DNA from 3 places in the Planococcus shenhongbingii genome. Region 1 is predicted to be linked to each of the others. Evidence: riboswitches for the same ligand, from Rfam matches in the RefSeq annotation. Region 1 holds a riboswitch; each other region holds the start of a gene.
What was found. A riboswitch is a leader RNA that binds a small molecule or an ion and turns the genes downstream of it on or off. The one in region 1 is predicted to bind S-adenosylmethionine.
Positions count from the first base shown of each region.

Region 1 (10,909 bases):
TAACTCCCGAGATTTCGCTTGGGTATTGCATGCCAAGGAAAAGACCGGCGCGGGCGCGTTCATCAACTTCCATTTCCAATACGTCTTCTCCGTCTAAAGTGATCGTACCTGATGTTACTTCATATTTTGGATGCCCCATGATAGCAGAAGCCAAAGTTGACTTGCCTGTTCCGTTAGGTCCCATGATGGCATGAATTTCACCTGTATTAATTGTTAAATTTACACCTTTTAAAATCTCTTTTCCTTCGATTTCAACGTGTAAATCTTTAATGACCAAAGTTGACATGTAAATACCTCCATAAAGTTGATGTTGAATGGCAAACCATTCTTAATTAGTATCATTCTAATCTTAACCCAAATCAACCTTAGTAGCAAATCATTAAACCGGATAGCAATTTAAGAAATAAGCTTTTAAAAATACTGTATTTTCCTTATACCCCTAACATGATACACATAGAAAATTGAATATTTTAATTTTCAATGGAAAGGTTCTAAATGAGAATATATATCAATAAAAAAACCAGCGCCTTTTGGCACTGGATTCTTCCTTACTATATCAATGACGGTGTACCAGACGTTCTAAACGCGCAGCTACTTGCTGGCCTTGCTGATAGTCCTGTTCTCTACGTTGCTCTACTACTACAATTTTATCAGTGTCGTTTTGATATTCATCAATACCAAATCCGTGTACATCTCGAAATGCCTGTTCCATTTTCTCTGTATGCTCTATGCCATTTGAATCGATAGTGAACCATTCCTTTCGAATTTTAAAGTCAATTATATTATACCCTTATCTTTCTTGATAAAACGCTGACATGTTAATTTGTCAGAAAATAGAACTATTGTCATGCTTACTGAAAAACAATAGAAAAAAGGCCCAGCTTGAAATTGCTGGGCCTTTAACTATTTATTTTGCTACTTCTGTATATAGGCTTGAAGGGTTAAGTTCTTGCGCTTTTAGCAAGTCATTGAGTTTTTCATCTGCTTCGGCAAATTTTGCAATTGCAGCTTCGAAATCCGCTTCTTTTGTTAGTTCATCCGCTTTCATATCATATGATTCTTCAATAGAACCAAGAGCTGTTTCGATATCCTTTTTTTGATCAGCCAAAGTTTCCGGAATCTCGATCCCCTCTACCGCTGCTGCTATTTTCTCGGCAGATGCCTTCGCTGCATCTTTCATCGCTTGCAAGTCAGCGCCTTCTGGAAGAGTGCCTTCTGTCTGGTTTATTTCAAATGTATTCAAGTCGGCATCTGTGGCGTTAATCGTTTTAGATACCGACATGTAAAAACGCATGAATTCCTGTTTTGCATTTCCTGTTTCTTGAGCTGTTTTTTCAGTTTCCTTTTGTTCTTCGGTTGTTTCTTCTGTAGCAGTTTCTTCACTGCACGCCCCCAACAAAAGAGCTGCTAAAAAACCAATCATTAGTAATTTCTTCATTCAAAATCCCCCTTAGATATAAAATCCTTAGCTATAATAGCATAGCTTGTGGAAATCGTATACATAAGGGGGAATTGCCGAAATTCATAGAATTTCCTATTATTGCAACACTTTTTTACCGTTTGTGAAACGGTCGACAATCATAGCTAAAGCTCCGTCACCTGTTACGTTAGTAGCTGTACCAAAGCTGTCTTGAGCCAGATAAAGAGCAATCATTAAAGCAATCATTGTTGAATCGAAACCTAGCATTGCTTCCAGTAAACCGATCGCTGCCATGACAGCTCCACCCGGTACCCCCGGAGCGGCAATCATTGTTACGCCGAGCATAAAAATGAAAGGCAAGAAACCGACGAAAGTCGGCATATCACCAGTCAGTAGCAAAACACCGATTGCACACGAAACGATGGTGATTGTGCTTCCTGATAAATGAATTGTTGCAAATAATGGTACAGCGAAATCTACTACTTTCTCATTTGCTCCTGTTTTACGTGCTTGCTGTACTGTTATCGGAATAGTTGCTGCTGATGATTGTGTACCAAGCGCTGTAAAATAAGCAGGCAGCATTGTTTTCAATAAACGAAGCGGATTTTTTTGATTTAATGTTCCGGCCGTAGTGTATTGAAGCAATAGCATAGCCCAATGCAGGATAAGAATCATAACAAAGACCACTGCAAAGAGTGCCAGGATTTTAGCAACTGCTCCGCCATACGCCATATTGGCGAAAATACCAAAGATATGGAAAGGCAATAACGGAATAATGACATATGAAATTGTTTTTTCAATAATTTTCTGGAACTCATCGAAAAATGAAATCATGGTCTTGCTGCCGGTCGAAGCCATTCCGATGCCGAGCAGAAATGCCAGAATCAACGCTGACATTACACCGAATACAGGCGGCATATCCAAAGCGATGAATGAAGTTGCCAAAGCATTTTCCGGATCCTCAATGCCGCTCATCGAACCAGCTTTCATAAAGTTCGGAAGAATAGTAGTCGCAGCAAAAAATGCAAGAATCCCTGCTACAATCGTAGAGGCATAGGCGAAAAATGTAGCAAGCCCGAGCAATTTCCCTGAACCTTTCCCTAGCTGGGCGATGCCGGGTGCAATAAAACCAAGAATGATTAAAGGTACAACAAAGTTAAGAAAGTTCCCAAAGATCGATGTAAAAGTGGCAAAGATCCGTGCCATCCACTCTGGCGCAAAAGAACCGATTAATACACCTAAAGCGATAGCGACGATAATCCTCGGTAAAAGACCGAATTTAATTTTCATGATGTGTCCTCCCTAGATGAACATTTGTATTTTATTATTATACAAAAGTATCATATCGGTCTAGTAATTAGAATAGATTCTACAATACGCGAAATATTAAAATTATTTTATAAAATAAAAAAACTGGACATAGACTCAAAAAAATCGAGTCTACGTCCAGTTTTATGACGTGTGTAAAGCTATATCATTATTATTTGACAGGTACTACTGCCCCGCCCCATTCTTCTAAAATGAAGTCTTGGATTTCCTGTGATTTCAGGGTTTCCACTAATGCTTTGATATTTTCGCTGTCTTCATCGCCTTTATTGACTGCAATGATATTGACGTATGGAGATTCTGAACTTTCAAGTGCAATTGAATCTTCCAATGGGCTCAATCCTGCATCGATTGCATAGTTTGAGTTGATCAACAAAGCATCGCCTTCGCCTGCTTCATAAAGTTGAACCATCAATGCTGCTTCATAGTTCGCATCAAACTCAAGATTTTTCGGGTTTTCCACAATATCCTTCACTTCAGCAGTCGTTTTGTCTATGCCTTCTGCCAGTTTGATCAAGCCTTGAGCTTCAAGCATCGATAAAATACGGCCATGGTCAGCCACCGAGTTGCTCATTAAAATTGTTGCCCCTTCAGGAAGTTCTTCCAATGAAGCATATTTCTGAGAATAAACACCGATCGGTTCAATGTGGATTCCGCCTGCGTTTTCAAAATCATAGCCAAATTCCTTCTTTTGAGACTCCAAATATGGAATGTGCTGGAAATAGTTGGCATCAATTTCTCCAGCTTCTAAATCTTGGTTCGGCAAAATATAATCCTGATATGTCTCAATATCTAATTCAATTCCTTGCTCTTCAAGAAGCGGCTTTGCCTGTTCCAAAATAATTGCGTGCGGGACGTTTGAAGCGCCCACTTTTAATGTGCTTGTCTCTTCTTCGCTTGCTCCGCCATTGCCGCCTCCGCAGCCTGCAAGTACAAGTGCTGTCAATAATGATCCTGCTAGTAATTTTTTCATGTAACCGATCCCCTTTTTCTATGTTTTTTATAGTTCAGCTGTTAGCGTTTATCTGATTTTGTAGTCATTCGGTCACCAATAAACTGGATTGCGAAGACGATAATCAAAATCAAAATAGTTGCCATAAGCGTAACATCTTCCCGGCTTCTCTGGAAACCGTCCAAGAACGCAAGTGTTCCTAGGCCGCCCGCACCGATAATTCCGGCCATGGCAGTATATCCCACCAATGCAATCGCTGTAACTGTGATACCTGAGATTAATGCCGGTTTGGACTCTGGCAGCAACACTTTACGGATAATCGTCCAAGTTGTTGCGCCCATAGAACGCGCAGCCTCGATGACTCCTTTATCAATTTCCTTCAGCGCAATCAATACCATGCGCGCATAAAATGGCGCCGCTCCAATAATCAAGGCAGGCAATGCAGCATTCGGCCCTCGGATCGTGCCGATGAGAAATTTCGTAAACGGAATCAGCAAAATGATTAAAATGATAAACGGAATCGAACGGAAAATGTTGACGAATGCACCAGTCAACCAATTTACCACACTGTTAGCCCATAATTGTTTCGGTGCCGTCAAAAATAAGACGATTCCCAAAACCAATCCGATGACAAATGTAAAGAACGTCGACATGGCTGTCATATATAATGTTTCGAGCGTCGCTTCCCACATACTGTCCCAATCGACATTCGGGAATAATGACTCAATCATTTGCCATCACCTCCGTCTGTACACTTTCAGCGTTCAAGAACGCGAGAGCTTCGGATATCTGTTGCTGCGAACCTTTCATTTGTAATACCAATGTGCCATAAGCTCCTCGCTGCGTATGCGATATATTTCCTTGCACAATATTGATCTCTACAGGGTATTTCCGGATCAGCTTAGTCAAAATAGGCTGTTCCGTCTGTTCACCGACAAAAACCAATTTCACCAATTCGCCTGTCGGGTAAAGTTCCCGCAGATGTTTAATCGTTTCATGCGAATCTTCCGTATCGGTGACTTGAGCGACAAAGCGCTTCGTAATTGGCTGCTTTGGCGCCTGAAAGACATTCAATACGTCTCCCAGTTCAACGACGCGCCCGCCTTCCATAACAGCGACACGATGGCAAATCTTCCGAATAACGTGCATCTCATGGGTAATGAGAACAATCGTAAGCCCGAGACGTTTATTGATATCGACCAGGAGTTCCAGAATCGAATCGGTTGTCTGCGGATCGAGTGCTGAAGTGGCTTCATCACATAGCAGCACTTCAGGTTCATTAGCCAGCGCACGGGCAATGCCGACACGCTGTTTCTGGCCGCCCGACAGCTGGGACGGATAAGCATGTTCTCTACCCGTGAGCCCAACTAATTCCACCAATTCCTGAACGCGGGCGTCGCGCTTGTTTTTTGGAACACCTGCGATTTCAAGTGGAAATTCAATGTTTTCTTTTACTGTGCGTGACCACAGAAGGTTAAAATGCTGGAAAATCATACTGACTTTCTGGCGCGCTTTCCGCAGCTCTAGTCCTTTACTTGCCGAGATATTTTGGCCGTTTATTGTTACCGTCCCCGAAGTAGGCTTTTCCAATCCGTTCAATAAACGGATCAATGTACTTTTCCCTGCCCCGCTATAGCCGATAATGCCAAAAATTTCACCGGATGAAATCGACAGATCGACATGGTCGACAGCTGTTAAAGTGCCTTTGCCTGTGTCGAAAACCTTCGACAGTTCTTTTAATTCAATCATCCTTTTACAACTCCTAATCCAAAATAAAAAACCCTTCCGCGCAGAACTGAGCAGAAGGGTAACCGTGAAAACACGAAAACCGCTCTCTCATCTCCCAAAGCTTTTGCTTTGTGTGATTTGGCACCATTTCATTTTCATGACGGTTGCCGGGCTTCATAGGGCACTTCCCTCCACCACTCTAAATAAGAGTTACGATATGAAATTATTGTTCAGAAATCCAATTTACCATGCTCGACATTTTTCGTCAACAGATTTCAATTTCCCGTATAGGTAAGGCACAGACTGGAATGCGTAAATCTTTTCTTTCAGCTGCCCGTTTTCTGTAATGAGCAGGCAAGGTACACTTTCCACCTTGTACAATTCGGCAATTTCCTGAACAAAATTCAAATTCGCTTTGCCCATCGGCAAATCCGGGAACAACTCTTTTACGACATCCATCATTTTAGAAGCAACTTGGCATGTACCGCACATCGGCGTATATAAATAATAAGCCGCGGCAGAGCTAGTGTTCTTTTCTTTTAGCCAATCTTTATGTGTCCATTCTTTCATCGATTTCATCCCTCAGTTAATAACTTATTGACTTGAACATTTGCTGAAATCAGCACATCGAGCAAGATCCGGATCGGCGTCGCTGCCACTTCCTTGTAACTGCGATTGATATAAAAATGCCGGGCTTCAGGGAATTCGCGTTTAACAAGTTTCCGCAGCCGTTCACCTGATTTATCCGCATCCACCAATATGATGATATCCAAACCTTCATAAGGCAGCAATAATTCTTCAAGCCTCGATGCACTAACTGTACCATTTGTGCAAACAATCGTCACGGGTTCTGCAATGAGCGGCGCTATTCGTGTTTTATCCGTTAGCCCTTCAACCACAATTACTTTATCCATAAGTCAACACCTCGCTGATATATGATGAAAGATTAGGTGTAAAAGCTGCTCCTTATTGGATCAGCCTATAGATGCTTATTTCATCCAGTGCCCAGCTAGCAAAAAAAGCGCCAAGTAATAGGCGCTTTTTAGGATATTACTCGTTGATCATTTCCTGATATTGTTCAGCTGACATCAAGTCGTTGATTTCAGCTTCTTCTGGAGATTCGATTACCACCATCCACGCATTTTCATACGGAGATTCGTTTACAAATTCAGGACTGTCTTCAAGCTCAGTGTTGACTTCAATTACACGCCCGCTAATAGGCGCATAAAGCTCCGAAACAGTTTTAACTGATTCTACGCTGCCAAATGGCTCATTTCTTTTTATTTCATCGCCAACTTGCGGCAATTCTACGAAAACGATATCGCCAAGTTCAGCTTGTGCAAAATGCGTGATGCCAATACGTGCTGTACCGCCTTCAACTTTAACCCATTCATGCTCTTTAGAATAACGAAGTTCTTGTGGTGTGCTCATCGAAAACCCTCCAAATTATGTAGTGTACTCATTTCTCAGTTTGACATAAAGCCTGGGGAAATACAAGATTTCACTGCTCTCTCTTCCAGGTATTTTCAAACTCTTCTTCTTTAAATCCGAGTGTCGCTTTTTCCCCATCCCAAGCCAAGGGGCGCTTAATCAGCATTCCGTCTGACGACAGCAGCTTCAGTTGCTGATCTTCAGGCATTTCTTTCAATTTGTCTTTCAATCCGAGTTCCCGGTACTTCAAGCCGCTTGTATTAAAGAACTTCTTCAATTCAAGTCCGCTTTTCTCATAAATCCCACGAAGTTCGCTGTCAGACGGCGGTGTTTCAGCAATGTTTATTTCATTGTATTCAATGTTATTTTGTTCAAGCCATTTTTTTGCTTTGCGGCATGTTGTGCATTTCGGATATGCATAATAGGTAATCATTCTAAAACCTCCTTTTAACCAAGCTTACCAAAATTAGCACTCTTGGTCGATGTAAAAAAACGCAGCCGAAGGCTGCGTTTTCAAAGAAAGCTTAGACTACATATTTCTCTGCTTCCACTAATCTAACAGCTGCTTCCCGCTTTTTCGCAATCACGTTATACGGAGTTGAACGCGTCAGTTTACGCAGTGCAGAAAGCATCATGCGCTGATTGTCGCCTTCCACAGCCGCAAGCAATGTCTCTTTTGCGTCTTTCTCAATTTTGTCAAAGGCTTCTTGGCAATATATTTGCGTATACAACAATTTTTGCTGGGCTTTTTCTTCTCCGGATGCTGCAATCGCTTTTTCCGTGCGGAGCACAGCAGATTCCATCGCAAAGACGTTCGAGACGATATCCGCGATGTTCACAAGCACTTCCTGTTCTTGTTCGATCTTTGCACCATACGTCTGCGCCGCAAGGCCAGCTGCAAGCAAAGCGATTTTCTTGGCGTTTTTCACCAAGTATTTTTCCTGTGCCAACGCTTCTGTGCCAACTTCTTCCGGCATCATCATGAGCAATTCCTCTTGCAATTTCTGTGCGTGCTGCAATAAAGGAAGCTCGCCTTTCATCGCTTTGCGCAGCAATGTACCTGGTACCAGCAAACGGTTGATTTCATTTGTTCCTTCAAAAATCCGGTTGATGCGGGAATCACGGTAAGCGCGCTCGATTTCATACTCTTGCATGAATCCGTATCCACCGTGCAGTTGAACGCCTTCATCAACAATATAATCCAGCGTTTCTGTGCCAAAGAATTTATTCATTGAACATTCCACCGCAAATTCTGCAATCGCATCCGCCACTAACTTCCCATTGGCATGCTCTTCTTCTGTAAAGCCGCTCATGCGGTCTTCAAATAGACCAACTGTGCGGTATACCGAACTTTCCAATGCATACAATTGAGAAGCCATCGTCGCCAGTTTTTCACGCGTCAAATTGAAGGAAGAAATGGGTGTTTTAAACTGCTGGCGCTGATTCGTGTAAGGAATCGTGATTTCCATCGCACGTTTTGAACCGCCGACTGTGCCGACCCCTAGTTTGTAACGGCCGATATTCAAAATGTTAAATGCGATAATGTGGCCGCGCCCTGCTTCGCCCAATAAGTTTTCTACTGGCACTTCCGCATCCTGCAAGACTAATGTGCGCGTGGAAGAGGATTTGATGCCCATCTTCTTTTCTTCCGGTCCAACAGAAACACCGTCATAAGCACGTTCCACAATAAAGGCTGAGAATTTCTCGCCGTCAATTTTCGCATAAACAATGAACACATCCGCAAATCCTGCGTTTGTAATCCATTGTTTTTCACCATTTAATACGTAATGCGTACCGGCTTCATTTAACTTAGCCACTGTTTTTGCACCCAGTGCATCTGATCCGGAGCTTGGCTCTGTAAGGGCATACGCGGCAATCAGTTCGCCAGTTGCCAAACGCGGCAAGTACTTCTGCTTTTGTTCTTCATTGCCGAACAGCACAATTGGCAATGAGCCGATGCCAACATGGGCACCGTGTGTAATCGAGAAACCGCCCGCTTTCGACATTTTTTCCGCAATCAAAGCGGAAGCGATTTTATCCAGGCCAAGGCCGCCGTATTGCTCCGGTACATCGGCACCGAGAAGGCCGATCTCTCCAGCCGTTTTCAATAGCCGCACAGAATGCTCAAACTCATGGTTTTCCAGTTTCTCCACCACAGGCATTACTTCCGTATTCACAAAATCCTCGGTCGTTTTAGCGATCATTTTTTGCTCTTCCGTAAAGTCTTCCGGTGTAAATACTCGGGATAAGTCTGCATCTTCGATTAAGAAACTGCCGCCTTTGATTAACGTCTTAGATTCTGCCATTTTTTATTCCTCCTGTTTTATCGTTAGGTTATATTAAAATGCATGAATTTTTTAATCGATATTCCGCACAGCAGCTTCGCTTGCTGCGAACGTCTCCGCTGTTTTGCTCCAAAGTAATTAATAATCAAAGAGGTATATTAAGTAATCATACTTTTATAGAAAACCTATCCAGCGCAGGCGCGTCCACGGGCTAGGCGAAGCAAGAAGACAGGCGTTCTTTGCCTGGCTTCTTGCGAAAGCCATGCCCAAAGCGGCCTAAGCGGTATACAAAAAGCCATTTCTTCAATTCAACTTACTCAATAATTTACAGCATTTCAAAAACGCCGGCTGCGCCCATACCGCCGCCGATGCACATTGTCACAACGCCGAATTGTTTTCCTTGGCGTTTTAATTCACTCATCATCTTCATCGTCAAAATAGATCCTGTTGCTCCAAGCGGGTGGCCTAAAGCTATGGCGCCGCCGTTTAAGTTCACTTTATCGATATCAAGGTTGAGATGGCGGATGACGCCTAACGATTGGGAAGCGAAAGCTTCATTCAATTCCCATACATCAATATCCTCAATTGAAAGGCCAGCCAATTTCAATGCTTTCGGGATGGCGACAATCGGACCGATTCCCATCACTTCCGGCGGCACACCTCCTGTTGCAAATGAACGGAATTTTGCAATCGGCTTTAATCCGAGTGCTTCTGCTTTTTCCCGGTCCATGACCAACACCGCTCCGGCACCGTCTGAAGTCTGCGAAGAGTTTCCGGCAGTTACTGTGCCGCGGGCCGAGAAAGCTGCTCGGAGCTTGTTCAAGGATTGAATGCTTGTGCCGTGTCGCACGCCTTCGTCCATTTCAAACATGAATGTTTTTTCCTGGTATTTATTATTGTCATCGACGAAACGCTTAGTGACTTCGACCGGCACGATTTCTTCATCGAATTTGCCGGCAGCGATTGCTGCAGCCGCTTTTTCATGGGACCGGACAGCAAAAGCGTCCTGATCTTCCCGGCTTACGCCGTATTGAGTAGCGACTTGCTCTGCCGTATGCCCCATGCTCATATAGTATTGAGGAGCTGTCTCCGCCAGCTTTGAATTCGGCCGGATCACATTGCCCATCATCGGCACCATGCTCATCGATTCAACACCACCGGCTATGATTGCTTCTGCGCTTCCGACCATGATCCGTTCGGCTGCATAAGCGATCGACTGAAGCCCTGATGAACAGAATCGGTTGACTGTTACTGCTGATACCGTATCCGGCAATCCTGCCAATGCACCGATATTGCGTGCAATGTTCATGCCTTGTTCAGCTTCCGGCATCGCACATCCCATGATCAAATCATCTATCGGGCCATCATATCCGCCTGCCCGGTTTAATGCTTCCCGGACTACCAATGCGCCGAAATCATCCGGACGCACAGTAGCAAGAGAGCCTTTTTTCGCTTTGCCGACCGGAGTTCTGGCCCCGGCGACGATTACTGCTTCGCGCATGTGTTTTTCCTCCTTTAATATCTTCGATTAGTTGCGGAGCGGTTTGCCTTTGACCAGCATATGCTGCATCCGCTGCTGAGTTTTCGGTTTCGCAACCAAGCTTAAAAATGCTTCACGTTCCAGATCCAACAAGTATTGTTCATTCACTTTCGTACCGTATGGAAGTTTTCCGCCGGACAAGACAAAAGCGAGTTTCTTGGCGATTTTCAAATCATACTCTGTAATATAGCCGGATATGAACATGCCTTCTGCTCCGAGTAAAAGAG
Region 1 covers NZ_CP129235.1:1,262,811-1,273,719, reverse strand. The annotation lists gene sufC (Fe-S cluster assembly ATPase SufC) at 1-292, opposite strand, end outside; gene QWY16_RS06290 (YuzK family famiily protein) at 557-712, opposite strand; gene QWY16_RS06285 (hypothetical protein) at 908-1,438, opposite strand; gene QWY16_RS06280 (dicarboxylate/amino acid:cation symporter) at 1,538-2,710, opposite strand; gene QWY16_RS06275 (MetQ/NlpA family ABC transporter substrate-binding protein) at 2,901-3,719, opposite strand; gene QWY16_RS06270 (methionine ABC transporter permease) at 3,761-4,429, opposite strand; gene QWY16_RS06265 (methionine ABC transporter ATP-binding protein) at 4,422-5,447, opposite strand; SAM riboswitch class I at 5,532-5,636, opposite strand; gene QWY16_RS06260 (thioredoxin family protein) at 5,670-5,996, opposite strand; gene QWY16_RS06255 (ribonuclease M5) at 6,002-6,340, opposite strand; gene gcvH (glycine cleavage system protein GcvH) at 6,477-6,857, opposite strand; gene QWY16_RS06245 (arsenate reductase family protein) at 6,928-7,290, opposite strand; gene QWY16_RS06240 (acyl-CoA dehydrogenase FadE) at 7,382-9,163, opposite strand; gene QWY16_RS06235 (acetyl-CoA C-acetyltransferase) at 9,468-10,643, opposite strand; gene QWY16_RS06230 (3-hydroxyacyl-CoA dehydrogenase/enoyl-CoA hydratase family protein) at 10,671-10,909, opposite strand, start outside.

Region 2 (10,909 bases), 590 kb from region 1:
AAGTCCTGCAATTGCATTTTTGTGAATGCATCCAGTGCGCTAAAAGGTTCATCTAAAAGCAGCACAGCCGGCTGCCCGATCAACGCGCGGGCAATAGCGGTTCTTTGAGCCATTCCCCCTGATAAATCTTTCGGATAATAATCCCCGAAATCGCTTAACCCTACCAGATCCAAATAATCCCGCACTTCTACATTTTTTACATCTTTGTTTCCGAATAAAATATTGTCTTTGACCGACAGCCAGGGCATAAGCCGAGGTTCCTGAAATATCATGCCAATCGGCTGTTCGCCCGCTTCAGCTATTTTTATTTCTCCTTCGAAATCCTTATCCAGACCGGACAACACCCGGAGAAGGGTACTTTTCCCGCATCCACTCGTTCCCAGAATTCCAACCGTCTCACCTTCTTGAATGGAAAACGATAGATTCTTAAATCCTGCAAGTCCGTTATTGAATGTCCTTGAAGCCTCTTTCACTTCCAGCATATTGACACCTCCTCTTATTGTTGGTTCTGTAAATTATCCTGCCATCTCAAGGCACGCGCTTCCAGCGATTTCAATAAAGCGTCTGTCAGCTTCCCGAGTATGGCAAAAAGGATGATGCTTGCCATGATGAGCTCAGGCGAATATGTATTCTGGCCAACAACCAGTAAATAGCCGAGCCCTTGCCCTGCGCCCATCAGTTCAGCAGCGACAACGAACATCCAGCCCAAGCCGACGCCGCTGCGCAAGCCGACAAGAAAAGACGGCAGAGATGCTGGCAAAATGATTCGGCGCACAATCTGGAACGAAGTAAAGTGATAAATCTTCCCAACTTCAATCAGCTTGCGGTCTACACCTTGAATACCGGAGACGATATTCAAATAAACCGGAAAGAAAACACCCACTGCAATCAGCAGTACTTTGGACGGTTCTCCAATTCCCATCCACAAAATGAATAAGGGCACCCAGGCAAGGGAAGGAATCGATCTGAATGCTTGGATCAATGGATCCACAAGCTGTTCAAACCACTTGAAATAGCCCACAAAAGAACCCAATACAAGGGCCAGCATAGTCCCGGCAAAAAACCCGATCAGTACGCGAAGAAAAGTAATGCCGATATGCCCCCAAAGGGTTCCGTCTTGAGCCATCTCTACAATCTTTTGAAAAATTATGGTAGGGGCTGGAAAAACATAGGTGTCTATCAAGCCAAGACGTGCGGCTGCTTCCCAAGAGACCAAAAGAACGATCGGCAATATCCACCCGAGTACCAGGCCTCTAAACTTATTTGAATCCGTGCGGGATTTCGGCTTACTACTTTTCTCTATCGGAAAATCATTAGTTTTAGCGTTGATCGTCATCCAATTCGCCCCCTATTCCGTTGCGATCACTTTTTTCGCAAATCGGTCAATAATTAATTCACTAACTGTTTTTTCAATATCTGCATCGCCTTTAATCACGTTTTCCGACTTCAAGACAGCGCCAGCCTCTTCAAGTGCCTCGATTTGCTTATCGCCGGGAATGGGATCTGAGAAATCATTTCGCTCGATGCTTTTCTTAGCCACTTCCAACTCCATGTCTGCTTCTTTTGCCAAGATTTCTGCTGCTTCATCCGGATTTTCTACAACCCATTTCCGCGCTTTCTCATATACCTCAATTACTTTTTCTACAGCTTCCGGATTCTGTTCTGCAAATTCCGACCGGACATTCAACGTGCCATATGTATTTTTGTCATGGTCACGCGAGAATAAGTTTGCGCCGGAATCCACTTCAACTCTTGCCATATGCGGATCAAGGCCCGCCCACGCATCAACTTGGCCAGTTAACAAGGCATTGGCGCCATCCGCATGCTGCAAGTTCACAATCTCCAAATCCTTCGATGAAAGGCCTGCTTCCTGAAGTGAACGCAGAAGGAAGATGTAGGGATCCGTTCCTAAAGTGGCGGCAACTTTCTTGCCTTTCAAGTCCTCGACTGTTTTGATTGGTGAATCTTCCGTTGCTACCAGCGCAGTCCATTCTGGTTTCGAATAAATATAGACGGACTCGATGGGTGAGCCATTCGATTTTGCGATTAACGCAGCTGCTCCCGCAGTGGATCCGAAATCTACGCTTTTCGAATTCAAAAACTCCAATGCCTTATTGCTTCCTTGGCTCAGAACCCATTCCACTTCGATGCCTTCTTTCTCAAAAACTTCTTCTGCCCATCCGAATTCCTTTAAAGCCAAGCTCGTTGGCGAGTAATAGGCATAATCCAGAACTACTTTTTTCAACGCGCCTTGCTCTTTTCCTTGTGCATTTGAACAAGCCCCCAAGATAAACGACGCACCTACTAGCAACAACACAACTGCAATAATCTTCTTCATTCTAAATTCCTCCCGACATAATTTTTAATAATTCTTTTTATAATTTTATTTACTTAACAGATTCGTTTACTAGGTTTTACACATACAACTGCTCTCCTTTCTTGAACCCAAAATATAAAAAAGCCCCCTTCAATTAAGAAGAGGGCAGAAAATCCTCCTCTTATCTTTCCGATTCAATCGAATCAGTAGGATTTAGCACCTTTTCAGAATGTTATTCTGTTGGTTGCCGGGCTTCACAGGGCCTATTCCCTCCGCCGCTCTTGATAAGAGTGCTATTCACTTTTAAATGTACAAATTTTCAATCAGTCGAACCATTAGGAATTATCATACAATAGGCTCGAATTAAAAGTCAACCAGTTTTGAATTTTTTTCCTTCTGAACTTTTTTCATATAAAGTTTTTTTAGTCAGATTGCTTTAAATTTTCAAACCATGTAAAATTACTGGAATTACTTTTTTCATTTTCTATTAGGGGGAATTGCTGTGGATAATTTGTTTGCCTATATTTCAATAGCTGCCATGATGGTGATCATACCTGGGGCGGACACGATGCTGCTGATGAAAAATACGCTTCGGCACGGACCTAAGGCCGGTTATTATACGACGCTCGGAATGGCAGCCGGTCTTTCTTTTTGGACCTTGATTGCGGTTCTGGGCTTAGCGGTAGTGATTGCCCAATCGATCGTTCTCTTCACTTTGATCAAATATATAGGAGCTGCCTACCTAGTCTATTTAGGAATCAGAAGCTTTTTCTCGAAAAGCGGATTTTCTTTAGGGGAAATTCAGGAACAGGCACGCAAGCCGGCTGCCTCTTCCGTTCGGCACAACAAAGAATCCTTCAGGCAAGCGTTGCTGAGCAATGTTCTTAATCCCAAGACCGTGTTGGTCTATATCACGGTTATGCCTCAATTCATCGACATAAGCGGGAATGTAAACCAGCAATTGATGGTGTTGGCATTCATCTTAACTCTGCTGGCTGTCACTTGGTTCTTGTTCCTGGTGAACCTCATGGATTTAGCGAAAAAATGGCTGAATGACCCGAAATTCCAAAAGGTTTTCCAAAAGACGGCGGGTGCAGTACTGGTCGGTTTTGGAATAAAAACCGCGATTTGACCGATGGATTAACCGTTCAAGTGGAATCTCCAAAGCCGTTCAGGCAACTGAACGGCTTTTTGACGTTTTCTTTTAATCATGTTTCTTTCATCCAGTCCTTAAATTGATTACAACAATCCATGAGGGCATCCAATAAAGACGAAAAGTTGTGCCTGGATCGGCCTCGGATCTCTTTTTGGATGCAAGCAGCTTTTCCAAATTCGTTATACGTAAAATCAAGAAAGCAAATTCAGCTCATTTTCTAACTTGCGGATCTCATTCCATTTTTCTTTTCTATTTGCCTGCTTGTCTTTTTCCCACCCTTCATAAGCTTTTATTAATTTTTTCTTCCCGACTATAATGGCATCAAAATCATTCTTCTCTCTGTACATATTAAAGTTCTTTTGAAAATTGTTTCTTGCTTCTTCGAGCGAATAATCTCCATTGGGTCCTCCGAAAACTTCCGCTGAAGAAAGTTCATCATGGTTTTCGTCTTCCCAATCACAAAGTATACATATTTCAAAATCTCCTCTTGTCTGTAATGTAGGATACCCGCAGCAAGGGCATTTTTCTCTTCTCATTTAAAAACCCCTTTTCCAAATTTTACTATTCATTCAAACAGTTTCTTTACAAAGGAATGCTCTTTTCGCATCCAACTAAAAGGAAGTAAATGTTATGATTATATTAAAGACGTTGTTCTTGTCTTATGGGTGGGAACAGCTTTAATAAAGGAGTTTTATAAAATGAATGAAACTAAAGGCACTGAAATCAAACGCTCTTCAACAGCAGAAGACATTCTCGCTCAGATCACCAGTCACACGAAGCTAGGCGACTTACGGAAAATCGCGAAGGACATTAAAAAAGACCACGAACTCGCGATGGAACTTTGGTCAACCGGAGCGTTTTTGCCCCGCCTGTTAGCAATCTTAATCATGGACAAAAAACTTCTTTCACCAGAGGTGCTGAATGAGCTTGATCAGGACATGCAGACGCACACATTTGATGAGCGCAACAACTTAATGGATTGGCTAATGGCGAATCAGCTCACCAAAGACAAGAAGACCCTGGCAGTGATGGGGTCATGGCAACAGAGTCCTTCTGCTCTACAAAGAAGAGCTTTCTGGTATTATCAAGGGCGATTGAGATGGACGGGACAAACCCCGCCTGATAACACCGCAGACTTGCTAGCTGTAATGGAAGCTGCTATTACGCAGGAAGAACCGGAAGTTCAATGGGCGATGAATTTCACCGCAGGCTGGATAGGCGTTTACGATGAAAAGAATCGCGCACGCTGCATTAAACTGGGTGAGAAAACGGGTCTCTACAAAGACGAAGTCGTATCAAAAGGATGCACTCCCAACTATTTGCCGGAGTTCATTTCGATTGAAGTTAACAAACGGCATAATAATTAGTTGCCTCTGAAAATTTTTCAGAGGTTTTTTAAAACTGCTCTTATTTTTTGATCTACATGCGTTGAATATATGTAGTCAAAGTGTAGGATTTTATCATTAATCGGAAACGCCCTTAAAGCTTCAGTGGCTGTCCATTTCACTAGGGGGCTTTAAATAGGCACTATTCTTCTTCGGAATTTTGGTTAGTTACCAGCGTATCATTTATCTGTGTGATCACTGTATCTTTCGGCAAGTTTGAAATGAGTTTCTCCAGAAGGAAATATTTCTCCTCGTTCGAGAATAAGTAGAACCCTGCCCCGTCGTGAAAAATGGTCATAAAGGTGGTTCCCTGCCCGATTTTGAAACTTGCAATCGACCGTTTTCTTTTTCTCTTCCACTCAACCACTTCTCCTAATTCGAACAGTAAATTGTCGGAAAAAGAAATTGAGAAAAACTCATTCTCGGCGGCCAGCCAGTATGTTTTATTCAGCAAAAAAGCTAAAGAATCCGAATCAGTGATCCTTGCAGTAAAGCAAGGCGGGTGATATTGGTGCTTCCCAGAGAAATCATAATAAGTCCTTTTTTCTTCAAGGCTGCTTAACGTGAAATCAATTTTATTTTCATGTAAAAAAGCCCGATATTCGCCAGTTTGTTCCTCGTACACAATAAAAGTAATGAACAAAGGATACCTGTTTTGGCAAAGTAGAAACTCCAGTAAAAAATTTTTGTTTTGTTCTACATAACCTTCTCCATCAGCACCGATGAAATATGCAGATTCTAATTCTCCGTCGAACCTTATATAATGGCCTAACTCTTCTAAAAACTTGTTTGAAACTTTTTCTTCTGCAATCCATATTTCAGCCATATTTTCCCCTTCTCACTTTTTCTATAATAATGCAGGTTTACTAACACTTTCATATAGAGATGAATTAAAGTTATGCAAATGCTTAATGACGCAGCCAGTTTTCACTAAGCGGCTGACTGAACTCTATCCCCACCACATGACCGTCACAAAAAAAGACCAAGTGGATGCACTAGGTGCTACTGTGAATAAAATCAACAAATAAAACTCACGATTTTTTGAAACAGCTTCCTGTTTCGTGAATAAACGAAATAGCAAAAAACCGGATGCCAGGTATAGAAGGATGCCAAAAATAGTCAACCCTGTTAAGTAATAAATTGGCGAAAGCGATACAAAGTATTCACTCAAAAAGTATGCGATTCCTTGTCCAAATACACAAAAAATGGTTGCTAGCAGAAAGCTGCCAATCAACATTGCATAAAATTTTTTCATCAAAGCCCCCGTTTCTTCTAATCCTCAACCAACATTTTTCAATTACTGTGACAAAACAGAACTTTTCTGCTCTATTACTCCATTCGAGCGAAGGCCCGATTAAAAGGTATCATCGCATTTTAACTAAAAAGGATCGTTGCCATAACAAACTATTTTAGGCAGCGTTTTGAGAATGCTTTCCCTACTCTCTTTTAATTCCTCTTACCGCATGAAATTCCCTTTTTAAACCAATACAATTATTCCCCATAAACCGTACATAAAAGCATCTTTCCCAAACCAAATCCTTTAGGGGCTCCCCTTTTTACTATCTGTTAACGAATGGTTTAAAAGCACGCACCTCGTAATCCGAAATGGTAAGAAACAAAAAATCATGGCGCTGGAAAATCGCCCTTGTCGCATAGGGGAACGCTCTCAGGGATTCCGAAACATGTCCCGTGGTCTGGAATTCCCAACACCACAGCTTGCTCTCTTCAATAAACACCCCGAATTCATGAGTTAAGGCAAAGGCAATGACATTGCCAGGATTAAAAGGGATTTCCAGCGTATTTTCTTTTTCAAGCTGCTCGTTCAAAAAGAGCAGTTCCCGGGTTTCCCAGCTCAGACATGCATAAGGCTTATAACGTGCAAAAAGAACTTCGTATAATAGTTTGTTTTGGAGTGCAATGTCAATAAAAGATTCGGGCTTATGGAATGGTGCTGCGTAATTTAATCTATTTTTACCAAGCTTCTTTCCGAACACACCTTCATCGGCATAAACACAAAGAACTCCTTCTCTATAGGGAAATAGCTCAAAGATATCGTTGCCGACATCGCATTCGGAAACCAATTCCCCTCTCAGTGTGTAAAAAGAGAGGGTTGAATCGTTCAAGAGACAAAAATGGTCTTTTACAAAACGAATCTTCGAATATCCTGTGCGCCCGGTCAGAATCTTGTTGCCGTTTAACTCGACGATATTTTCGCCTCTGCCTTTCAATAAAACGATGACCTGATCTTTTTTACAGTCCGCATCGAGAATGACCAGCTGGTCACTTGTATAAATTACCTCTTCCTTTATAAACATTATGTTAAGTCCCCTTCTGCTAAGTTGTGATATGTAAATCATATATTAAAGCCTTTCAGAACAGCCTATTAACGTAACATTTTTTCTAGTGAACTTGCTGGAATTCATTGTAATGAAGTTTCGGATATAACTTAGTTGCCAATAATTTAATTTCGGAATTAATGTAAACAGTAAAGAACCAATTAAAAAATGGAATATCACTGGAAATAAATTGCTATAATGAATGGAGAAAATGAAATTGAAGAACGAAACAGAAACTATATATACAGAACGTAGAAATAATACTTCTTAATTAAAATTCCAAAGGGGCATTAAAAATGAGAAAAATAGTAGTGTTTGCTGTTTCATTTATTCTGATTCTAGGCGTGGCTTATACCTTGTTTTATATGAATCAATATGCCATTGAACCAGAAGAAGATGCGATTCATACTGGTTTGGCAGATTGGCAAACTAGTGGAGAACAGACGGGTTTTGAGTTTAACATATTAGGAATCACCCCAATCAACCAAACGAATACTCATATTGTGTTATTTGAAACTGATGATCATAGTATTGGCTACGCCCGATTGGTGAAAGGATGGAACGGGAAGTACAAAATCACGAATTCAGGCTGGGGTACTAATCTTGTTAAATACGTTGATATCCAGACAAGTGAGGGAATGTACGGCATCCTCATCGGCAAAAATCCCGGGTTGGAAATTGATCATATCGTTGCGGAATCTCCAGATAAAGAATTTGGTTTTACAGCTGCCGTGTCCAATGCCGAAACCTTCGTCCGGTATCAGAAATTGCCAAGTGGGTTAAAAGAGGCTTTTCCTGCTGATATAACACTTTATGATGACAGTGGAAAAGTCCTTAATCCACTGCGCAAAGAGTGGTAACGTGGTTACCGAAAAATTACCTGCAGAACAAAGGTTTATAAATGATTTAAAGAGAGCAGGTAAAATAAAAAAGTCCATTTATACATCTGATAAGATACATCCGAAACCTTTTACTTTTGATGCAGATTAAATTAACTTTGACATGTAGTATTCATCCACATAGTGGTCGTTGATTAAGAGAGAATCTCTTTTTATCCCTTCAATTTCGAAACCCATTTTCTTGTACAAGGCAACAGCCGCCTCATTTTCGGCAACCACGGTCAAATCCAGCCGATGGAGATTTACTTTCTTGGCCCAAGCCAGCATATGCGAAAACAAGGCTTTTCCGATGCCCTTTCCACGGCTATCGCTATGAATGCCGATCACAAGATACGCCCGGTGTGAAATACGCTTTGGCTTTTCGCTTTGAGCAATCAGGTAACCCAAAATGCGTTCCTTTTCACAGGCGATAAAGATCCTTGATTTTTCCTGCTGGTTCGTCGCTTCGATGAATGCAGCAAACGATTCAAGCACAATTTCCCTTTCGCCCGGATCAAACAGCATATACCCGGATTCCTCTGCACTCCTCATTACTTCCGCTAGTTGTTCAGCATCATTCCCGTCCGCTTCTCGGATTTCAAACATCTTAAGCACTCCTATTTCTTGAAAATTTGTATTATGTAAAACTGCACTTTTAAATGATGCATAATGACTAATAGGCTAAATTCAGTTTTCATATTCTAATACGATAGAAGTAGAGGTTCTCTTCTTCCAACCTTTTAATCAATAATAGCAGCCTTTCCAATAATTTAACTACATCATTTCTGCAAAACACTAAGCATTCTCGTCCGCCTAGCGTTTGTTTGTCGGAAAATGCACAAATTTTCCAGTCAACTCCAGTTTTTCAGGGGAATTCGTAAATAAGGAGTGCCAAGCCGCAATCATACTTTTCATTGTTTATATCCTCACTGGATACGAACCTAAAAGATTGCCTGCGTTTATTAGAAAAAGAGAAGGGTAAAGAATGAGAGTCGGTAAGGATAAAGAGACCCCGAGACGAATAACCCGAGTGATTCAAAGTTTTTAGAAATTAATCAAAGAACCAGAAGATGGCGAAGGGCCATTTCGTGATGGAACTGTAAATCCCTTCTGAATGGGTGCCAATGCATTAACAAATGTAAAATTTTTAAAATTACTGAAGAACTCTTAAGATTTTTGTTCATATGAAATAACTTCTTAATCTAGGTGGTTTAAAATGTATGGAAAACGAAAATAAGAAAAAAGAACACGAAGAAAATCAACTAAAATTTGCTCAGCAGCATATGGCCAATGAACGCACATATTTAGCCTGGTTACGAACCGCCATAGCTATCATAGGAATTGGCTTCTTAACAGTCTCTTTGCATTTAACCATCGGGAAAAGTCATCGGATAAGTGATTTTCTGGCTATTCTGCTTACTATCCTATCCAGCGTGGCTGGTTTTGGTGTCATCATAAATGCAGCGGTTCAATATTTTAGGAAACGAAAACAAATTCAGGAGCAGCGCTTTCATTCCACCCATGTATCCATAATAGTGGGGTTACTGGCTTTGCTTGTTGTGCTTCTGGTCGCCGTTATGTATATTTTTGTTCAATTTATGCATATTGAAGAGAACCTGTAAGGAGAGTTTAGTGGAGGTGCAGCCTTCACTAAACTCTCCTTTTTCTGACCGTTCGTAAAGGCACATCTTTTAAGACGAAAGGGAAAGAAAAAGCTGTTCAAAACTTATTTACATCTGTTTCGGTTGATGAAATTCCCATACGCTCCTAGCAGTTCGCTGTTGTGGCTGCGCCGATATGCCCGAAATGCAACAACCCGTTCGCATACGGCCATGCTCCTCCAATAAGTACACTCATACGATCCACTCCCCTGTAAAAATATAAAAAACCCCGCCTTTATCCGAAATCGATAAAGACGAGGTTGATTCGTGGTTACACTTTAATTTGCTGCTAACTCATATTACCAGCCTTATTCAGTTCATAGCCGCTGCTTTTATACTGCGGATTTGATGACGAGCACTAACTCTAGTCGCATTTTACTGATTCCAAACCGGAATGTTCAAACCGAAGCTCTCTGGAAAAAGACGGATTATTTCACCGCAGCTTCTATTCTTAATTCCTGATGAAGTACTTCTCCGATGCGTTTCATGCCTTCAATGATTCGCTCTTCTGAAGTATTTGAGAAGTTTAGCCGAAGCGCATTTCTTTTTGAGCCGGTTGCAAAAAAGGCATCTCCCGACAGCACAGCCACACCTTTTTCAAGGCCAATTATTGAGATTTTTCTGGAGTCGATGGTGTCAGGAAGTTCTACCCAAATGAACAATCCGCCTGCCGGTTTCACACAGGAAACAGCTTCTGGGAAGTACTGATTTACACATTCATACATCGTTTGGCATCTGTCGCGATAAGCGGCGTTGATCTTCTCGATATGTACATCGATATCATTCTGTTCCATGTACTTCGAAGTGATCCGCTGCGCAAAGCCATCGGAATGCATATCTGCGGATTCCTTGAATCCCATGTATTTTTCGATAATCGCTTCATCGGCACAAATCCAGCCAAGCCGGAGTCCCGGTGCGAATATTTTAGAGAAAGAACTCATGTAAATAACACGGCCCTCTTTATCAAAATGCTTGATCGGCGGAATTGGTGTTCCGGAAAAACGGATGGCACCGTACGGATTATCTTCCAAAATCAATACGTCGTATTGTTGAGCCAGCTCCAGCATCCGCTTTCTTCGATCCAGGCTCAGCGTGCGACCCGTCGGGTTCTGGAAATCAGGAATCGTATAGATGAATTTTGCTTGGGGATTTTCTTGAAGCCTCTTTTCCAACCTT
Region 2 covers NZ_CP129235.1:1,849,189-1,860,097, reverse strand. The annotation lists gene QWY16_RS09295 (ABC transporter ATP-binding protein) at 1-482, opposite strand, end outside; gene QWY16_RS09290 (ABC transporter permease) at 497-1,336, opposite strand; gene QWY16_RS09285 (aliphatic sulfonate ABC transporter substrate-binding protein) at 1,349-2,338, opposite strand; SAM riboswitch class I at 2,496-2,608, opposite strand; gene QWY16_RS09280 (homoserine/threonine efflux transporter) at 2,820-3,449, shown strand; gene QWY16_RS09275 (CPCC family cysteine-rich protein) at 3,665-4,009, opposite strand; gene QWY16_RS09270 (DNA alkylation repair protein) at 4,172-4,840, shown strand; gene QWY16_RS09265 (hypothetical protein) at 5,001-5,684, opposite strand; gene QWY16_RS09260 (hypothetical protein) at 5,808-6,113, opposite strand; gene QWY16_RS09255 (hypothetical protein) at 6,418-7,173, opposite strand; gene QWY16_RS09250 (hypothetical protein) at 7,491-8,054, shown strand; gene QWY16_RS09245 (GNAT family N-acetyltransferase) at 8,181-8,678, opposite strand; gene QWY16_RS09240 (YidH family protein) at 9,293-9,694, shown strand; gene QWY16_RS09235 (aminotransferase-like domain-containing protein) at 10,162-10,909, opposite strand, start outside.
Region 2: it holds a riboswitch for S-adenosylmethionine, as region 1 does, so the genes downstream of both, QWY16_RS09285 (aliphatic sulfonate ABC transporter substrate-binding protein) here and QWY16_RS06265 (methionine ABC transporter ATP-binding protein) in region 1, are expected to answer to the same signal.

Region 3 (10,909 bases), 1.0 Mb from region 1:
GAACACCTGCCATCCCTCGTTCCGAGTGAATGGTATGAAAGAGACGGCTGTTTTTCTGGAAGTGCTGTTGAAGTGGATGGAAATATGGTGTTATTTTACAGTGGAAATGTTGAACACGAAAACGGCATGCTTGAAACGTATCAATGTATGGCTGTTTCACATAACGGTTTTGATTTCGAGAAAAAGGGTCCTGTTATTCTACTGCCAGAAGGATACACGTCTCATTTCAGAGACCCGAAAGTATGGAAACGAGATGGTGTATGGTACATGGTTGTAGGTGCACAAACATTTTATCAAGAAGGTGCCGTTGTGCTGTTTGCTTCATCAGATTTGAAGGAATGGGAGCTCAAAGGAATATTAGCCGGGAATCGGCTTAATGGATTAATGAATTTCGGTTATATGTGGGAGTGTCCGGATTTCTTTGAACTTGATGGAAAAGATATCTTGATCGTTTCGCCTCAAGGGCTGGAAGCAAAAGAAACCTTTTACCACAATGAGTTTCAGTCAGGATATTTTGTCGGGAAATGGAAAGTCGGAACAACTGAGTTTCCACATAGTGAATTTATTGAACTTGATCGGGGGTTTGATTTCTATGCCCCACAAACATTTCAAGATAATCATGGAAGAAGAATCATGCTTGGCTGGATGGGAATAACAGATGAACAGGAACCCCATCAACCAACAATTGAAAAAGGTTGGGTGCATGCATTGACGATTCCTCGGGAAATAGAGCTGAGAAACAACCGGATTATTCAAAAGCCGGTGCAAGAACTCCAAAAGTTGCGAGAAGCTAAAGGATTCCATTGCCAAACAAGCATCGAAAATGAAACAAAAACCTTGCCAGAACTGGCGGGGATTGTAAGTGAGATCAATATTCATTTTCACCAAAATCTTGCCGACACCGTAAAGATCGAGATCCGTAAAAACCTGTCAATCATCTATGTGCAGCATATGAAGCGCTTGACGTTAGAGAGAAAGCGGTTCATAGATGGCAAAGTTGAAAGCCGGAGCTGCTTCTTGGACAAACTTGAGGACCTTCATTTCTTCCTGGACACAAGCTCTATAGAACTATTTGTCAATGGAGGAGAGGAAGTGTTTACGGCCCGATTCTTTGCCGAAGCAGAGGATGTAGATGTTTTCTTTACAACAGATGGGCATGTGGATGTAACTCTTGAAAAGTGGAATTTGCGAAATCCGAAAGAGCTATAAATCATTCCATGACAAGGCGCAAAGATTAAGGCTGTTGCATTATCGATATTCTTCAAGACAGGTGCGAAGCTATTGGCCAAAGTTACATCGGCCGATGGCTTTGCTCCATATCTTTATTAACCGTTTAGGCAAATTACACAAAAGGGGGAATTTCATATGTTTGACGTTGTCGCACTTGGGGAACTCTTGATAGATTTTACACCAGCCGGAAAATCTGCAAATGGAAATACTTTGTTTGAAACGAACCCTGGTGGAGCTCCTGCTAATGTTCTTGCGACGCTAGCCAAATTCAATGCAAGGACCGCCTTTATAGGGAAGGTGGGGACTGACCAATTCGGCTCTTTTTTAGGGGATACACTACAAAAAGGAAAAATCGATACGCAAGGCTTAGTTTATTCAAAAGATGTAAATACAACATTGGCGTTTGTTCATTTGAAGGAAAACGGGGATCGCTCTTTCCAATTTTACCGTTCGCCTGGAGCAGACATCATGCTGGATGAACAAGAAGTCGATATTGCATTGGTTCAAAATGCGAAGGTCTTTCATTTTGGTTCTCTTTCGATGACACATGAACCGGCAAAAACGGCAACATTAAAAGCAGTAAAAGCGGCACAAGAAAAAGATGTTTTAATTTCTTATGATCCTAATCTGCGCCAGGCGCTTTGGGGAAGTTTAAGCCATGCAAAAGAAACGATCATTGAAGGCCTGCAGTATGCGGATATTTTAAAAATATCTGAAGAAGAATTGGAATTTATTACGGACATTCGTAATCTTGAAGAAGGGTCACAATTTTTGTTTGAGAAATTCGGTCTGAAAGTTGTCTTAATCACTTTAGGTTCGAAAGGCTGTTTTTATCGATTTGGCAAAGATACAGGGCATATAAATGGATTCCAAGTAAATGCTATTGACACCACGGGAGCAGGAGACCTGTTTTTGGGAGCTTTTTTGTATCAATTTATCAAGAAAGAGGTCTCTTGGGATTTAGTCCAAGCACATGACGTTGAAAAAATGATTTTATTTGCTAACGCAACTGCGGCTTTGGGAACCACTAAAAAAGGTGCGATTCCTGCAATTCCTCACCTAAACGATGTGAATGAATTGATTGATGGAAGAACATGAACATCCGAAAATAGCCGCTATGCGAGCTGGAATTTAATATCGCCTTGAAAAACCGCAATGTTCCAGATTGCGGTTTTTGTATTTTATCTGGAAAGTAAGCAGACTACGGAAACAGTCACTGATATGATAAAACCGGTTTTCTGCAGTGTAAGTTCAAGGCAACAAAAAAACGCCCCGAAAGACGTTTTCCTGATCAGCGATTGCGCAGCTTAGACAATAACCGAAGAATTTCAAGATACAGCCAAACCAATGTCACCAGCAAACCGAAAGCGCCGTACCATTCAAAATATTTTGGGACACGTCTTTCGGATGCATTTTCAATAAAGTCAAAATCCAGCACCAGATTGAGAGCGGCGATAATTACAATGACAACAGAAATTGCAATGCCTATAGGCGATGATTCATGCAGGTAAGGAATTTGAAACCCGAAAAAACTGCCGATAAACGAAATCAGGTAAACGATGAAGATAGCGCCGGTAGCTGCGACGACACCCATCCTGAAATTCTGCGTGACTTTGATAAAGCCCGACTTATAAGCAAGCAGCAAACTCAGCAGCACACCAATCGTCAGAAGTACTGCCTGGAAAACGATGCCTCCGTATTGGACTTCGTACTGCGCAGATACCGCACCAAGAAACAACCCTTCCAACAACGCATAGAGCGGCGCTGTGAAAGGCGACACTTTCGGTACAAAAATCGTGATTAAAGCTACAATCAGTCCGCCGATGGCTCCCACCAGGATTAACGGCATTGCGCTGTTTGGATTGCTGAGGAACTGATTCCAGGAATAGACGGACGTAGCCAGCAATAAAAGCATTAGAATTAATGTCTTATTCACAGTGCCTTGGATGGTCATTTGCTTGCCTGCTACAGCCCCATCGAATTTTTTGAACGACTCATCATTTAAACTCGGGTTTCCACTTCTCAATTGTCTCACCTCTTTTAATAGTTGAAGCAGCTCCAATTATCTCCCTACATTCCAAATGGACGAAATCAGTTAAATATAAGTTCAATTCTTTGAAAATGCTTCAACTTGTACTACGTTTCGGGCGAGCGGAAAGTTTCAATGAAATGGGATGAAGCGCATATTTTTTTGCTTATGCGGCGAAACGGAAATGGTTTGAAGAAAAAGAAGGGGAACAGAAAGTATTCCAGCAGGGAAAGATAGTAAACGAGATCGAAAGGAAAGTATTTTCGCCCGAAAGGAAAGTAAATCCGTTTACTGGAACTAACTTTCTCTCCAGAGCCTAATAAATTACATTAAAAAAGGCTTTTCAGCAGAAATAATGTCGGCACGTCTGGGCAGTGGACAGCGGACTGGAAAAACTGCTGTGATTAAAGAGCGGAGGGTATAAGGCTTTAAAACGATATGCTTTTTATAGGTTCATATACCTCTATAAATGATCATCTTAATAATTCTTTTACAATAAAATTATCTTTTGCCCTATTGTGTATCTTTTCAAGCATTGGTATCATGAAAAACGATGCAAGTTTAATATAAATGTAAAATATATCTTATTTTATTTTTCGTCAAAACAAATATATATCAAAAATAAATGAAATACATCAAATTTTAAGTTGTTCAGTATTTATTCGGGAGGAACACCATGCGCTTTCAGGGAAACAGTTTAGAAGAACTAGAAGAATTAGAGCAAGAACTGCTGGGCCTTGGCGAAACCAAGCTCGGCGGTTTAAGTTATTCCAAGATAGAAGTGTACGATGCCATGCACAGTCAATTAGAAGAACTGGTGCAAGACGATGAAGATTATCGCGCTTATTATAGCTACATCAAGAAAAAGTTAGTATCCTACTTATTGCGCTATGGCATGCACACGTACACGGATCATCTAACCATCTATGAGGATACGGAAAAGGTTCTGAAAAAAGTTCTTTCTTACGATTCCCAAAATCCGATTGCGGCTTACCGCCTCGGCTTTTTGGCTTACCGTTCAGGTATCCATAGCGAAGCGGTGATGTACTTCCAGCAGGCATTGAACAGCCAGACTTTTTATACCGACGAGCACTTTTTGCTGAACGCTGAACAAATCAGCCGCGCCGTCCTGTATTTGACGAACAGTGCTCTGCATACCGCTATCCAAGGTGAAGTGCCTTCATGCGACATAATTTCCACCGGCTATACATCGTTGCCAACGCAGCTTTGCTACAACGACGGCATGCTGAAGTGCCACGCTTACCGGATTGTGACGCCTTTCGGTGCTGTGCTTTGCTCGGAAGAAGAAAGCGGCGAGCAGCAGATGAAAGATGTCATTTCCCTGAAATTCAATAAATTTGGCGCTCTCTTGACCTACAATGGCATTTCGGAACAGCTGTCACCTGTCCAAGCCAATGTACTGCGCTATCTATTGGTGAAAACCCGCCGCGGTGAAGCGGCAACTCCGTGGTCGCTGAAAGACTACTTCCTGTTTACGCATGTCATCACAGGCGTTCCGGAAAAAACATTTTCATCAGTGGTTGCAGAAGTGAAGCGAATCATGGCTGAAATGGAAATTCCAGCGTCGATAAAAGTGGCGGAAGATGAAAAATCCGGGTATTATTTTGACGGTTCGTCGCCATTCGTGGTTATCGACCGAGTGGATGAGGAACTGTCCCTCTAGCAGCCAGATTGAAGCCGATAGTTGATTTTTACTAAAAAAGGTTTGACAGTAGTCACAATCTTTAATACTATTAGAAACATGTTAAACACAATTGCATATGGAACATTATCAAGAGAGACCGAGGGACAGGCCCTATGACGTCCAGCAACCTACAGAGCGATCTGAGAAGGTGCTAATTCCTGCAGAATGATTTCATTCTGAGAGATAAGCCTAATCCATTCGGTGCCTCTTTCTTTATGAAAGAGGCATTTTTTATTGGCAAAAAAGGAGGGACACCATGATCAGCATCACGAATCTTTCAAAAGGCTATCAAACGAAAAAAGGGACGGTTACTGGAGTCGATAACGTCACGCTGACAATCAACGAAGGCGAGGTGTTTGGGATTGTCGGCTACTCAGGGGCTGGGAAAAGCTCCTTGCTTCGCTGCATGAACTTGCTGGAGCGCCCGACAAGCGGCGAAATTAAAGTGGATGGCTTGGATTTGGCCAAACTGAAAGGTGAAAAGCTGCGGCAAGCCAGGCTAAAAATCGGTATGATCTTTCAGCATTTCTACTTGATCAGCCAAAAGACCGTGGCTGAAAATATCGCTTTTGCATTGAAAGCGGCCAATTTGCCAAAAGGCCAAATAGCGAAACGCGTCGACGAACTGCTCAACATGGTCGGCTTGACCGATAAGAAAGACGTCTATCCGGCACAGCTGAGCGGCGGCCAAAAGCAGCGTGTCGGCATTGCCCGGGCATTAGCAAATAACCCGTCCGTTCTGTTATGCGATGAAGCCACATCCGCCCTCGACCCAAATACAACCTTATCGATTTTGCGGCTGCTGAAAAAAATCAACCGGGAGCTGAACATCACCATCGTGTTAATCACCCATGAAATGAATGTCGTGAAAGAAATCTGCGACCGCATGGCAGTGATGCAAGACGGCCGTGTCATCGAAGAAGGAGAAGTCTACGATTTGTTCTCAGCTCCGAAAGCGGAACTGACCAAGGAATTTATCTCATCGGTCGTATCGTTCGATGTGCCACAGCCAATCCTTGCAGCTTGTACAGGACGTGTCATCAAAGTGCAGTTCAAGGGAGCGGTCGCCGGAGAAGGCGTCATCACCGATACGGTTCAGAACTTTGACGTCAAAGGGAATTTCCTCCATGGCTCAATCGAATATATACAGGAAAAGCCTCTTGGCTTGTTCCTGATGGAAATACAGGGCAGGCCCGATAATATTCACCGGGCCATCACTTATATGGAAGGCCGGGGAGCAAATGTGGAGGTGATTGCAAATGGGATTTGATTTTCAGCATATGATGGAATTATGGCCGGACATCTCAAAAGCGTTCGGCGAAACTTTATATATGATCGGCGTGTCTCTCGCTATTGCGATCGTCATCGGCTTGCCGCTCGGCATCGTATTGTTTGTCACTGATAAAGGCTTGTTTTTGCAAAACCGTTTCATCAAGTCCGTGTTAGGCTTTGCCGTCAATATGATCCGGTCGATTCCGTTCATCATCTTGCTTGTCGCTTTGATTCCACTTACAAAATTGTTGGTCGATTCCACAATCGGCCCAGCAGCAGCGAGCGTATCGCTGTCGGTTGCCGCGATTCCGTTTTTCGCCCGCATCGTCGAGACGTCACTGCGTGAAATCGATAAAGGCGTCATCGAAGCAGCGGTTGCTGTCGGCGCCACGCCGTGGATGATTATTAAAGATGTGCTGCTGCCGGAAGCAAAAGCCGGCATCATCCAAGGGATTACCATCACCATCATCTCACTCGTCGCTTACTCTGCGATGGCAGGAGTGGTCGGAGGCGGCGGCATCGGCGACTTGGCGATCCGCTTCGGCTATTACCGCTACGACAACACCATCATGATCGTCACCGTCGTCATCTTGATTGTTCTTGTCCAAATCCTTCAGCAACTGGGAGACTGGACTTCTAAAGCAGTAGACAAACGATAAATAAGGGAGAGAACCTCACATGAAAAAATTCTTATTGCCAGCTATCCTGCTCGTACTACTGACATTGCTCGCTGCTTGCGGCGGCGAAGAATCCAGCGCCGACAGCAAGTCCATCAAACTTGGCGGCACAGCCGGCCCATACAGCGATATGCTAACCCAAGCATTCAAACCGGCTCTTGAAGAAAAAGGCTATACAGTAGAAATCGTTGAGTTCAGCGATTACATCCAGCCGAATAACGCTTTGGACAACGGTGATCTGGACGCTAACTTATTCCAGCATTCGGTTTACCTGGAAAACTTCTCGAAAGAAAACGGCATGGATTTGACCGGATTGATTACAGTGCCGACTGCTCCGATGGGTATTTATTCCAATAAATATGATTCGATCGAAGAAATTAAAGATGGTTCAACCATCGCCATTCCGAACGATCCGGTCAATGCAGCTCGGACATTCTTAGTGCTGCAGGACCACGGCTTGATCACATTGAACCCCGATGGAGAAGAATTGACAGTTTCAGAAAAAGACCTCGAAACAAATACGAAAAATCTGGTGTTCCAGCCGATCGAAGCCGGTGGATTGCCGCGTGCAGTTGAAAGCTCAGACTTGGCAGCTGTTCCAGGGAACTTCGCCTTAGCGGCTGATATGGACTTGCTAGAGGCATTGGTTCTTGAAAACATGCCGGACCAATACCGCAACTTGGTAGCAGTTAAAACCGAAAACAAAGACAAACAGCTTTCAAAAGATCTGGTGGAAATTGTAGAATCACCGGAATTTGAAGCATTGATCGATTCTGATTTTGAAGGATTCGGCAAGCCGGAATGGATGGCAAACCGCTAAGAAAGGGAGATTATTGTGGAAGATATCGTTGTAAAAGGAGCTCCGGCTGAATATGTCTGTAATGTCGGAGTGCTAAATGGCCTTGAAGATAAACTGCTTGACAGAAATATCAGAAAAGTGCTGATTTTGACTGGCACCAAATCCTGGAAAGCGCTGAAACCTTATTTTCCAGAACTCGAAAAAGTTGAAGTGGCTTTTGAAATCTACCAGGGAGAATGCTCTCTCCCGGAAATCGCCCGTGTTGCCGAGATTGCAAAATCTCTGGGAGCCGATGCCATTATCGGAGCCGGCGGCGGCAAAGTGCTTGATATTGCAAAAGCTGTTGCCAATGACAACGGCATTAAGTCGGTGCTGATTCCAACATTGGCATCAAACTGTGCGCCGTGGACACCGCTTAGTGTCATTTATACGGATGAAGGGACGATGACCCATTACACCATTTTTCAGGGAAGCGTCGATTTGCTATTGGTCGAACCAAGAGTGCTGATCGCCGCGCCGGTTCCGATGCTGATCGCCGGAATTGGTGACACCGTTGCCAAATGGTACGAAGCAGACGTCCAGATCAGCCGTTTTGAGGACCCGCCGATTGCCTTGAAAATCGCCCACTACACCGCCAGATTATGTGCCGACGAAATGTTCGAGAATGCGGAAGCGGCCATTGCTGACGCCAAACAAGGCGAATTATCGGACGCCTTCATTAAAGTGGCCGAAACCATCATCATGCTTGGGGGCATGGTCGGCGGTTTCGGTGAGAAATACGGCCGCGTCGCAGGTGCCCATGCGATCCACAACGCGATGACCATCGCGCCAGAATCCCATCAGGCGCTGCACGGCGACAAAGTGGCTTACGGAGTATTGGTGCAGCTGCTGCTCGAAAGGAAAGTAGAAGAAGCGGAGCGCTTGAAAGTGTTCTATAAAAAAGTTGGCCTGCCTGCTTCACTGAAAGAAGTTGGGATTCAGGGCCGATGGATTGAAGAAATCGCGGTACAGTCCACGCGAGAAAGTGAAACGATTCATGTGCTTAGGGAAGATCCGATTCGTGCAGATGAAGTTGCTGCAGTAATGACGAGAATCGAAGAAACCGTTAATGCACAAAGCAAGAATGAGGGTTAAACATAAAGTCTAGCTTAGAGAGTTTAACTTGTTGAAAACATAAACCGTACAACTCAAAAATCATTGTTAATACCGTTCGTAAATGTCAATGAAAATTAGTAAACGTTCGTAAAGTGTTTTGGCACTTTTACGAACGTTTTTTTGTTGTTTTTCAGCCTTTTTTAAAGCGTACGGAAACCTGTACTTTTACGAACGCTTTTTTATTACAAGTTATTGCAAAGGCATCTATTATTAGAAATCTGGAATGGTAAAATAAGTATATGAACTAGCGAAGAAAAAGGAAGTAGACGAAAATAGGACTGAATTTGAGAAGCATAGACCTTGGAGAGGAGGAGTGAGTATGGAGAATAAAAAGACTGGTAGTTCTTACATCTACATGATAATTGCTTCCATCGGCATGCTCCTACTGGCATTTGGACTTATAGAATATATATCGCGCGTCGGAAGTACGAGTACGCCCAATTTCTTATTAACTTTTGCTGGATTTATGATACTAGTCCATTACATTTATCATTTAGAAAAAAAGATTGGTATTAGCAATAAAATAATTTGGATCAAATCGGGTCTGCTTGCCCTATCGTTTCTTATTTTCACATACGCCTTTTACTAGTAACGGAATGTAATTTATGGGCAGTTAAGTTCCATTCAGATTGGATGAAAAGTATGCAAGGAATTTTTGATGAACTACTGGAGGGGGCCGTGAGATGGTTTGGGTCAAATTTGCGGGATTTATTTTAGTTGGAACTCTTATAGTTTCACTCGTTAATGCCGTGTTAAGAAAAATATTTAAGATCGAGAAAGAAAAGGCCTCTTCCCATTCAATTATACAAATAAATTGCACCGAAAAATTGATATAGCTATCAACGCAATCGCTGCTGTTGTATACATCATCAGCTTTTACCTGATCGTTTCCAAAGGATCCTCGGTAAACATTTTTTTAGTTTCGGTGATTTTGTTTACGTTAATGGACCACTTGGTACAGGCCATTTTCGAATGGAGATACTCACAAAAACCAAAACAAGCCCTCTTAACCATCAGTGAAATGTCTTTAATAGTAATAGCCTTGATTATAATAATTCAATTTGATTTATTTAGCCTCCTGATATCTTAAAAAGCAAATAGTTACCGGTAGTTAAATAAGCACAAAAATTATTAGACTACCGGTAGTCTTTTTATCGAATTAGAAATTTAAACTAAGAAGGTGTTCCAGCGATGTTGTCATTCGGAAAAATAAGTAATTTCATTTTCTTCTTAGGGCTTATAGTTTGCTGTATTGGTTTAGTGTATGTATTAGGATACTCGAATCATAATAGCTTTCGATATTCAGCATCTTTAGGGTTTTTAGTGCTGGGCCTAGGCATTTTATCTGGGATATTTTCTAAATCAAAGAGATGACCTTAGTTGAAAGTGCAGTTATCAGAAAACGAATGTAACTTAATGATAGTTAAGTTACATTCGTCTGTATCGCCTTAAAAATTTTTCCGACAAGACATACGAAGTCCTTGGAGGGGAATTTGGAACAAATAAAAGTCCTGCATCTTGTAGAAATTTAGAAAGGAAGTTTGAAGGTGAAGATTTTTTCTTACACGACCATTAGATTCAGTATTTGGTCCCTCATTATCTTGTATTTACACGTAACTAATTCATTTACAGTTATTTCTTTCTTTGTTGCTTCATTTTCCTTAATGTTAGCAAATTCTTTTTTTGAAAAAACGGGGAAAGAAAGACATTTTGAAAATAAAATATTGGAGTGGATGTGGCTGCCAATCGCTGCTGGAAGTATCATTTTTGTCCTTTACTATTATATGTTCTAAGAACCCTGATTTTCGAAGAAATGAATGTAGCTTAATAGCAATTGAGTTACATTAAGAACCAACAAGAAAGAAGACAAATACTGCCAGGTGGGTGCCATGTTAAAACTATTGATTTTTCCAATTTCATTAGCCATTTTATTCTTTTCAAATGCTTTAACTGCTTCCAATTTGGTATTACTCATAGCAGGATGTTTAATTTTCTTCTACGCGACTGAATTTTTATTAAAAGATCATCGCGATGTTTTCAAA
Region 3 covers NZ_CP129235.1:2,296,144-2,307,052, reverse strand. The annotation lists gene QWY16_RS11345 (glycoside hydrolase family 32 protein) at 1-1,209, shown strand, start outside; gene QWY16_RS11340 (PfkB family carbohydrate kinase) at 1,366-2,328, shown strand; gene QWY16_RS11335 (Bax inhibitor-1/YccA family protein) at 2,522-3,256, opposite strand; gene QWY16_RS11330 (tetratricopeptide repeat protein) at 3,936-4,943, shown strand; SAM riboswitch class I at 5,046-5,154, shown strand; gene QWY16_RS11325 (methionine ABC transporter ATP-binding protein) at 5,221-6,234, shown strand; gene QWY16_RS11320 (methionine ABC transporter permease) at 6,224-6,895, shown strand; gene QWY16_RS11315 (MetQ/NlpA family ABC transporter substrate-binding protein) at 6,915-7,733, shown strand; gene QWY16_RS11310 (iron-containing alcohol dehydrogenase family protein) at 7,749-8,846, shown strand; partial or broken gene QWY16_RS19390 (DUF4181 domain-containing protein) at 9,655-9,957, shown strand; gene QWY16_RS11305 (hypothetical protein) at 10,757-10,909, shown strand, end outside.
Region 3: it holds a riboswitch for S-adenosylmethionine, as region 1 does, so the genes downstream of both, QWY16_RS11325 (methionine ABC transporter ATP-binding protein) here and QWY16_RS06265 (methionine ABC transporter ATP-binding protein) in region 1, are expected to answer to the same signal.